Regions from separate parts of the Antrihabitans spumae genome, predicted to be linked through region 2. Evidence: predicted binding sites of a transcription regulator. Region 2 holds the regulator's gene; the other holds the start of a gene.
The links. Region 2 encodes LexA, which represses DNA repair genes until DNA is damaged. Its sites were predicted from a motif close to CGAACANNTGTTCG; they were not measured.

Region 1: ruvC (crossover junction endodeoxyribonuclease RuvC) is a predicted target of LexA. The motif match lies at 1,684-1,697, and genes of this name have one in related genera.

What each region holds. Positions count from the first base shown of each region.
Region 1 covers NZ_JBIMSN010000002.1:85,616-90,371, reverse strand. Annotated here, with positions in the region: gene pdxT (pyridoxal 5'-phosphate synthase glutaminase subunit PdxT) at 1-34, shown strand, start outside; gene ACHIRB_RS00495 (YebC/PmpR family DNA-binding transcriptional regulator) at 108-860, shown strand; gene ACHIRB_RS00490 (hypothetical protein) at 869-1,087, opposite strand; gene ACHIRB_RS00485 (hypothetical protein) at 1,112-1,537, opposite strand; gene ruvC (crossover junction endodeoxyribonuclease RuvC) at 1,718-2,290, shown strand; gene ruvA (Holliday junction branch migration protein RuvA) at 2,287-2,892, shown strand; gene ruvB (Holliday junction branch migration DNA helicase RuvB) at 2,889-3,965, shown strand; gene yajC (preprotein translocase subunit YajC) at 4,133-4,483, shown strand; gene secD (protein translocase subunit SecD) at 4,624-4,756, shown strand, end outside.
Region 2 covers NZ_JBIMSN010000060.1:80,946-85,701, reverse strand. Annotated here, with positions in the region: gene nrdR (transcriptional regulator NrdR) at 1-393, opposite strand, end outside; gene ACHIRB_RS14665 (LysM peptidoglycan-binding domain-containing protein) at 624-1,145, opposite strand; gene lexA (transcriptional repressor LexA) at 1,487-2,185, shown strand; gene ACHIRB_RS14655 (acyl-CoA dehydrogenase family protein) at 2,270-3,415, opposite strand; gene ACHIRB_RS14650 (uracil-xanthine permease family protein) at 3,487-4,749, opposite strand.

The DNA.
Region 1 (4,756 bases), on a different contig from region 2:
CCTGTTCGTCGATATCGTGCGAAAAGCGCGTTAACGCGGCGAGTAAAGTGAAATAGCTGTCAGCCGGTCACGCGGATACCGGGCACTCGACTCGAAGGAACTAGCGCATGAGCGGCCACTCCAAATGGGCGACCACCAAGCACAAGAAGGCCGTGATCGACGCCCGGCGTGGCAAGTCCTTCGCAAAGCTGATCAAGAACATCGAGGTCGCTGCCCGCACCGGAGGCGGTGACCCGTCGGGCAACCCGACGTTGTACGACGCGATTCAGAAGGCCAAGAAGACGTCGGTCCCCAACGACAACATCGAACGCGCGCGCAAGCGCGGTGCCGGTGAGGAAGCGGGCGGCGCCGACTGGCAGACGATCATGTACGAGGGCTACGGACCCAACGGTGTCGCTCTGCTCGTCGAATGTCTGACAGACAACCGCAACCGTGCCGCAGGCGAGGTCCGCACCGCCATGACCCGAAACGGCGGCAACCTTGCCGACCCGGGTTCCGTCGCCTACCTGTTCTCCCGCAAAGGTCTCGTCACGCTCGACAAGAACGGACTCACCGAGGACGACATCTTGACGGCCGTACTCGAGGCCGGCGCAGAGGATGTGTCCGACCTTGGTGAGAGCTTCGAAATCGTCAGCGAGCCAACCGATCTCGTTGCCGTACGGTCGGCATTGCAAGAGGCGAGCATCGACTACGACTCCGCTGAAGCAAGCTTTCAGCCGTCGGTGAGTGTTGCAGTCGATGCCGACGGCGCGCGCAAGGTGTTCAAACTGATCGACGCACTCGAAGACCTCGACGACGTGCAGAACGTCTACTCCAACGTCGACGTCTCCGACGAGGTCCTCGCCGAACTGGAGGACTGAGGCTGTCGCTAGCGGACGAACTTGGCGCCGGCGAGTGCGGCGAACTCGTTGTTCTGGAGACCGCTGATATCGACCCGAATCCGACTCTTGCCATCGACCGGGATGCTGACAGGGATCTCGTCGGTGTACTTGAATTCGGCAGGCCCGTAAACGGCGTTGCCGCCGACGTAGACCGTCAGCGACGCTACGCCGTCTATGTCGTCGTCGATCGAGGTCTCGTCGGTCATGCCGAGAGTGAAGTCGAGCGATTTTTAGCCGAGCGGGATGTTGAATTCGGCGGTGTAGCTCTCCGGCGAGTAGTAGTCGCCTTCCCATACCCAGCTGAACTGGTAGGACTTGCCGTTGATCTTGATGTCGTCGGAGGTCGGTTCGCCCTTGACGAACTGTTCCTCCGGGATATTGCCGACGTAGAGCGGATTCGTCGCCCACGTTTCCGTCGGACCGGCCGCGGCTGTGCCGTTGGTTACCGATGCGCTCGTCGCTGACGTTCGCGTCGCGGAACTTGTAGGCTGCGTCGTCGACGTCGCGGGCGTAGTGGTCTTTGCCGCCGTGGTGGTCTGCGCTGTCGTTGTCGTGGTGGCCGCATCTGTCGAGTCCTGGCCCGAACATCCCGAAAGCGTGAGTGCGGCAAGAACGAACCCTGCTGCTAGTCGGTTGGGGACGGTGTCAGCGCGCATCGGCTACCTCTCGATAAGGGGGGTACTCATATCTATCAGCGCGCCGTGTAACCGCATGTCAGCAAATCGAATGAACTTCGGTCGATATGGTTCAGACGACCGGTTGTGTCGCAACCGCAGATTGTCGGCTTCGACCGCTAGGCTCTCGAACAGCTGTTCGTAGTGGCGAGAGGAGTTCGGGTGCGGGTGATGGGTGTCGACCCTGGGCTCACTCGGTGTGGCCTGAGCTTGATCGAGAGCGGTCGCGGGCGCGAAGTCACCGCGCTGGATATCGACGTTGTTCGTACTCCTGCGGATATGGAATTGTCGCGCCGGCTGCTGCTGATCGCCAATGCCGCCGAGTACTGGATGGACACACACAAACCGACTGCCGTTGCGATCGAGCGGGTGTTCTCGCAACAGAACGTACGGACCGCGATGGGAACCGCTCAGGCGGGTGGCGTCATCGCGTTGGCCGCCGCGCGCAGAGACATTCCGGTCACCTTTCACACACCGAGCCAAGTCAAGTCGGCGGTCACAGGCAATGGTGCCGCGGACAAGAACCAGGTCACCGCGATGGTCACCCGCATCCTCGGCTTGCAGACGAAACCGACACCCGCGGATGCGGCCGATGCGCTCGCGCTCGCGATCTGCCATTGCTGGCGGGCGCCGATGATGGAGCGGATGGCGCAGGCCGAAGCCGCTGCTGCGGAACAGAAGAAACGCTACGAGGCGCGGTTGGCGCAGGTTCGTAAGGAGGCGAAGGCCAGATGATTGCATCCGTCCGCGGTGAGGTTCTCGAAATCGCTCTCGATCACGTCGTCATCGAGGCGGCGGGTGTCGGGTATCGCCTCAATGCGACACCCGCAACCCTCGCCACTCTGCAACGAGGGTCGGAGGCGCGTCTTGTCACCGCGATGATCGTCCGCGAAGATTCGATGACTCTTTTCGGTTTCTCCGACACCGAATCGCGCGACCTCTTCGGTCTGTTGCAGACGGTCTCCGGTGTCGGACCCAGGCTTGCGATGGCGGTGCTCGCAGTCCTGGAACCCGAAGCGCTGCGCAAGGCGCTCGCCGAAGGCAATCACACAGCCCTGATGCGCGTGCCCGGTATCGGTAAGCGTGGCGCAGAGCGTCTCGTCGTCGAACTGCGGGACAAGGTCGAAGCAGTCCCTGTGCACGCAGGTCCGGCCGGTTCGCAGCCGGTTGCCGGATCTGGACCCGTTCGCGATCAGATCGTCGAGGCGTTGACCGGCCTCGGCTTTCCCGCCAAACAGGCCGAACAGGCAACCGATTCGGTGCTCGCAGCGGAGCCGGAGGCGACGACATCGGTCGCGCTACGGTCGGCACTCGGGTTGCTCGGTAGGAACCGATGACCGTGGATTCGGACGAATCTCAAGTCACCGCAAGTTATTTGACGTCCGACGGCGACGTCGAAGCAAGCCTGCGGCCGAAAAGCCTCGACGACTTCATCGGTCAGCCGCGGGTCCGGGAACAGCTGCAACTCGTCCTGAGTGGCGCGAAGATGCGCGGCGGCACACCCGATCACATTCTCCTGTCGGGTCCGCCCGGGCTCGGCAAGACGAGCATGGCGATGATCATCGCTGCCGAACTGAACTCATCCCTGCGGCTGACCTCCGGTCCTGCACTGGAACGCGCGGGTGATCTCGCCGCCATGCTCAGCAACCTCGTCGAAGGCGACGTGCTGTTCATCGACGAGATACATCGGATCGCGCGTCCTGCCGAAGAGATGCTCTACCTCGCGATGGAAGACTTCCGCGTCGACGTGATCGTCGGCAAAGGGCCTGGTGCGACCTCTATTCCGCTCGAGGTCGCACCGTTCACCCTTGTCGGTGCGACAACGCGGTCCGGAGCATTGACCGGACCCCTACGCGACCGCTTCGGTTTCACCGCCCACATGGACTTCTACGAACCTGCCGAGCTGCAGCGAATCCTGGCGCGGTCCGCGCGGATACTGGGCGTCGAGCTGGGGGAGGACGCCGCTGCGGAAATCGCCGGGCGGTCCCGTGGCACACCACGTATCGCGAACCGGTTGCTGCGACGAGTGCGCGACTATGCCGAAGTGCGGGCTGACGGCATCATCACCCGCGACATCGCACGAGCCGCGCTTGCGGTCTACGACGTCGACAGGCTCGGACTCGACCGCCTCGACCGGTCGGTGCTCAGCGCACTCGTGCGCAGTTTCGGCGGTGGACCGGTCGGTGTCTCGACACTTGCCGTCGCCGTCGGTGAGGAACCCGCCACCGTCGAAGAGGTCTGCGAGCCGTTTCTGGTGCGTGCAGGCATGATCGCGCGCACCCCACGTGGCCGCGTCGCCACCGCCGCCGCATGGGAACAACTCGGCCTCGTCCCGCCTCCGGACCTCGCCGTCGGCGGTATCGAAGTACGAGCAAGCGAACCCCAATTGGAGCTGTTCGAAGACCGCTAGCTCGGGTCGTGCCGGCCGTATCGTGCGCAGTAGGCGGCTCGAACCGCCAGCGTTCCCGGGTCGTGGAGGCGATCATGGCAGGGTAATGGCAGACTGGGGTACTGCCGTGGGTCAATCCGACCCGCGATACCGCATGCCTGCCGAACCGCTGAGGACTGACTGTCGCAATGGAAAATCTGCTCTTTCCGCTCCTGCTCGTTGCCCTGATCGTCCCGATGTACCTCGCGACGCGTCGGCAGAAGAAGGAGATGGCGAAGACAGCTGCAATGCAGTCCGAGCTCTCCGTCGGCGATCGCGTGCTGATGACCAGTGGCATCCAGGGCATCATCGTCGAGGTCGACGAGACATCGATCGACCTCGAGATCGCCGAAGATGTGATCACGACGTGGACGCGCTCCGCCGTGCGGGAAGTGCTGTCCGACGACGCATACGACGAGTCGGATGCGGTCGCCGAGGTCGAGACGGACGCCGAGGAAACCCCGGCGACGGACACGACCCCGCGCCTCAACAAGGACTGACGCTCGCAACGGCACGACCGCGTCGTGCCGCATCGTCGACAACCGCAGTTGTCCTTATAGCCGTCGGCCGGTAAAGGCCGCGTCGACCACGAGGTTGTTCGACAAGCCCAATCACTCGCTACCGAGGAGAAATACGAACCGTGGCACCCCAGGGATCGGTGCGTCCAGCGCGCTCGCTCATCGTTTTCGGCGTACTGATGGGCATCGTCTACGCGCTGGTGTTCTTCACCGGCGACAAGTCCCCGACCCCGAAGCTGGGGATCGACCTGCAGG
Region 2 (4,756 bases):
GAATGAGCGATACACCGATGCGAACCGCAGGTAGGCGACCTCGTCGAGGTCTCGCAGGGGTCCGAGGATGGCCAAGCCGACCTGATGGCTGGGGATTTCGGCGGATCCGGACGCGCGGACGGTGTCTTCGACCTGTTGCGCGAGCAGGTTCAGCGAATCGTTGTCGACATCGCGGCCCTGGCAGGCGCGGCGAACGCCCCGCATAAGCTTCTCGCGGCTGAACGGTTCGGTGACACCACTTCGTTTCACGACGGCAAGGACCGCCGTCTCGACGGTTGTGAATCGACGACCGCAGTTGGGGCATGATCGCCGTCGGCGAATCGCGCTCCCCTCTTCTGCCTCGCGGGAGTCGACCACGCGAGAGTCCGGGTGTCGACAGAATGGGCAGTGCATGTCGAATCCTTTTTCGATGCCGACAAGCTCGCACAACTCGATCGCGCTCTGCGACGAACCGATCAGGCCGGATTCGTGCGTGCAATATGCGATCTCGATGCGACCACTCGGCGTGGTGTGACCAACAGACTCCGAGGATACCCGCCGCCCACTCGGCCGGGACATATCGCCCACCACCAGCGGTGACAGCTCGGCTCGCAGTTGCGCCAAGGATTCGAACATGGTCGGTGCTAGGGCGCTACGGGTGCGATCAAAGCCTGACCGGGCGCAACGCCTGCCGACTTCATGTCGTTGAGCCGCAGAATCTGCTCGACGACTTCGGCGACCGGTGCATCGGGTGAGACGCGAGCCGCTACGTCGGACAGGGTCTCGCCCGACTGGACGTGCACGACGGCGGTAGTGCTCGGAACACTCTCGAGACCACCCGTCCTCAGGTTCCACAGACCGAGCAGCCCGACCACCGCGATGGCGGTCAGCAACATCGTGGCTATAACCGTGCCGAACCCGTATTCCTCGCTTCGAACATCCTCGTCGTCGAGGCGCGGTAGCACCCGCAGGCCGACGGAACCGTAATCGAACGAGCCGTTGGCGGGGCCGCGACTGTCGCTCGTCGCCAGCGCGCGCCGACGCGTCCGCACCGGGCGTAGGCCCTCGTCGGCACGCGCAGTGCCGACAGCGGTGTCCGAGCCGACGCCGGCGATGCCACCGAAATGCGCGTCGAGTCCCGCGTATTCGTTCATTGTGATGCTCATCGGATCCTCCGTCTGCGTCGCCAGCGGCATGTGCGCTGGTGTCGTTGGTGGTGCTTTGCTTGTCCTGGGTTGCCGTGCCGTACTGCCGACGTTCGATCACGCGTTCGATGAACGTCTGTTCGAATTTTCTACCATGCCCCACCGACAAAGTCTCTAGTTTTCGCGACACGTGTCGAACAGGTGTTTGAAACGCAACGTAGATGCGGCTACATTCAGGTTCGAACAGAAGCAGTTCCGAACGCACCGAAGACCGCACAGCAACATTGCGCCGGACCCGTTTCCCGCAACACCCCAACCTGAGCAATCCAGAGAAGGACGGTCACGATGAAAGACGGTCGGCAATGAAGGACGACGGCAGCCAAGAAGGCGCGGCGACTCCAGACATCGCCGCCGGACTCACCGATCGGCAGCGCAAGGTCCTCGAGGTCATCCGCGCCTCGGTGACCGAGCGGGGCTATCCGCCGAGCATCCGTGAGATCGGCGACGCCGTCGGCCTCACCTCGACGTCGTCGGTCGCGCATCAGCTACGCACGCTCGAACGCAAAGGCTTCTTGCGGCGCGATCCCAACAGGCCACGCGCGGTCGACGTGCGCGGCCTCGACGAGGCGATGAGCGATGCTGGCGAGCCGATGCTGGACGACGCAGCGGAGCAGCTGAATCTGCCGACCCCGACCTTCGTTCCCGTGTTGGGACGGATCGCCGCGGGTGGCCCGATCCTCGCCGAGCAGGCGGTCGAAGACATCTTCCCGCTGCCACGCGAACTGGTCGGCGAAGGATCGCTGTTCCTGCTGAAGGTGGTCGGCGAGTCCATGATCGACGCAGCGATCTGCGACGGCGACTGGGTAGTCGTGCGGCAGCAGAACGTGGCGGACAACGGCGATATCGTCGCCGCGATGATCGACGGCGAAGCGACGGTCAAGACGTTCAAGCGGACCGGCAAGGAAGTGTGGCTGCTCCCCCACAATCCGCTGTTCGAACCGATCCCCGGAAACAACGCCGCTGTGCTCGGCAAGGTCGTCACGGTCATCCGAAAGATCTGACAGCGTACACAGATTCGGGTCGGTGGGCCCGCAAGCGAGTGCCACAAAGAGATCCCACACCGACCCGAATCGGTACGCCGTCGGTCAGCCGACGTTCAGGCTGCGCCCGATGATCTCCTTCATGATCTCGGTCGTTCCGCCGTAGATCGTCTGAACACGAGCGTCCAAGTACGCCTTGGCAATCGGATACTCGCGCATGTAGCCGTAGCCGCCGTGTAGTTGCACGCAGCGGTCGATCACATCGATCTGCGCCTCGGTGCTTCGCATCTTCGCCATCGCGGCCTCGGCGACGGTGAGCTTGTCCTCGTTGAGCAGTTCGATGCATTTGTCGACGAACACACGAACGAAGGCTGTCTCGGTCGCGAGTTGGGCCAATTCGAACCGAGTGTTCTGGAACGAGCCGATGGGCTTGCCGAAGGCCTTGCGATCTCGGCAGTACTGCAGGGTCATCTCGAGCGCACCCTCCATTGCGCCCGCAGCCATCACCGCGATCGACAACCGCTCCTGCGGCAGGTTCTGCATCAGGTGGACGAACCCCATCCCCTCCTGGCCGAGCAGATTCGCGCCGGGGACACGGACGTTGTCGAAGTTCAGTTCGGCGGTGTCCTGGGCGGGCAAGCCGATCTTGTCGAGGTGTCTGCCTCGCTCGAAGCCCTCCATGCCACGTTCGACGACCAGCAGGCTGAAGCCTTTCGAGCCCGCGTCGGGATCGGTCCGGGCGACGACGATGATCAGGTCGGAGTTGATGCCGTTGGTGATGAAGGTCTTCGCGCCGTTGAGGATCCAGTCGTCGCCGTCGCGGACAGCGCGGGTCTTGATGCCCTGCAGGTCGCTGCCGGTGCCGGGTTCGGTCATCGCGATCGCGCCGATCAACTCACCTGAGGCGTAGGCGGGGTACCAGCGCTGCTTCTGCTCGTCGGTGGCGAGGTCGAGGAAATACGGCGCGACGACGTCGTTGTGCAGCGAGAACCCGAGGCCGGTGAACCCTCGACGGTGATTCTCTTCGGCGACAATCGTGTTGTAGCGGAAGTCTTTTACGCCACCGCCACCGAACTCTTCGGGAAAAGCGGTACCGAGGAAGCCCTGCTTGCCCGCTTCGAGCCAGACGTCGCGATCGACGATGTGCTGTTCTTCCCACCTGGCGTGATTCGGGGCAACTCGCTGTTCCAAAAACTTCACGTACGACTCGCGGAACATGATGTGTTCCGGCTCGAACAGGGTGCGTTCCACCTGTGGCTCCTCGGTACTCGGCAATAGTTGAAGCGTCCTATTGACCGTACGCCAGCAAGGTGTGCGCTGGACTACCCCGACTTCCCACCGTTGACCTGCGCCAGCCGTCGGAGCACCGGATACCCGATCAAGATGCCGATCGATCCCCACGCGATTCCGCCGAGCTCCGCACTGCCCACCTTCACCGTGAGATCACCGATCCCTGCCACCAACGCGGCCGCGACGACGGTGAGGTTGACCGGATCGGTGAAGTCGACCCTGTTTTCGAACCAGATCCGGACACCGAGCAGACCGATGAGCCCGTAGAGCACCAGCGTGGCACCACCGATCACACCGTCAGGAATGGTGAAGACCAACGCGCCGAACTTCGGTGAGAACGACAGCACGATGGCGGTGGCCGCCGCTACCCAGTAGGCCGCGGTCGAATAGACCCGCGTCGCCGCCATGACGCCGATGTTCTCGGCATACGTCGTCGTGCCGGACCCACCCCCCGCGCCTGCAAGCGTGGTTGCCAGACCGTCCGCGATCAGGGCGTTGCCCGCGACGTCGTCGAGCGACCGACCCGTCATGGCTGCAACAGCTTTGACGTGCCCGACGTTTTCTGCGACGAGGACGACGACCACCGGCAATGCCAACACGATGACCGACAGATCGAAACTCGGTCCGCGGAACTCGGGCAACCCGATCCAGTCCGCTGCGCGCAGCGCGTCGACCCTGGTTTCGGCGAGCGCGCCGGTAACTGCCGCGAAAACCCAGCCGATGACGACGCCGACCAGAATTCCCAAGCGCCCCAACAACCCTGGCCCGAGCACGGTCACGAGGAGGATTGCCACGAGGGTTACCGCAGCGACGAGTGGCTGCATTTCGAACGACGCGGTCGCGGCAGGTGCGAGATTCAGCCCGATCAACGCGACGATCGCACCTGTGACGACGGGCGGCATCACGGCATCGAGCAGTCGAGCGCCCACGACGCGCACCACGACGCCGACTGCCATCAGCACCACACCGACGGCGAGTACGGCACCGAGCTGCGCGGCCGGACCGTCGGACGCCGACGCCGTCAGCGGCGCGATGAACGCGAACGACGAACCGAGATAGCTCGGAATACGACCGCCCGTGATCACAAGGAACAACACGGTGCCGACGCCGGAGAACAGCAGCGTCGTCGTGACAGGGAATCCGGTGATCGTCGGAACCAGCAGCGTCGCACCGAACATCGCGATCACGTGCTGCATCCCGATGCCGACCGTTCGGGGCCAGGTCAACCGCTCGTCGGGTGCGACGACCGCACCCGGCGCAGGAGTCGTGCCGTCGCCGTGCACCGTCCACCGCATCGGTCGA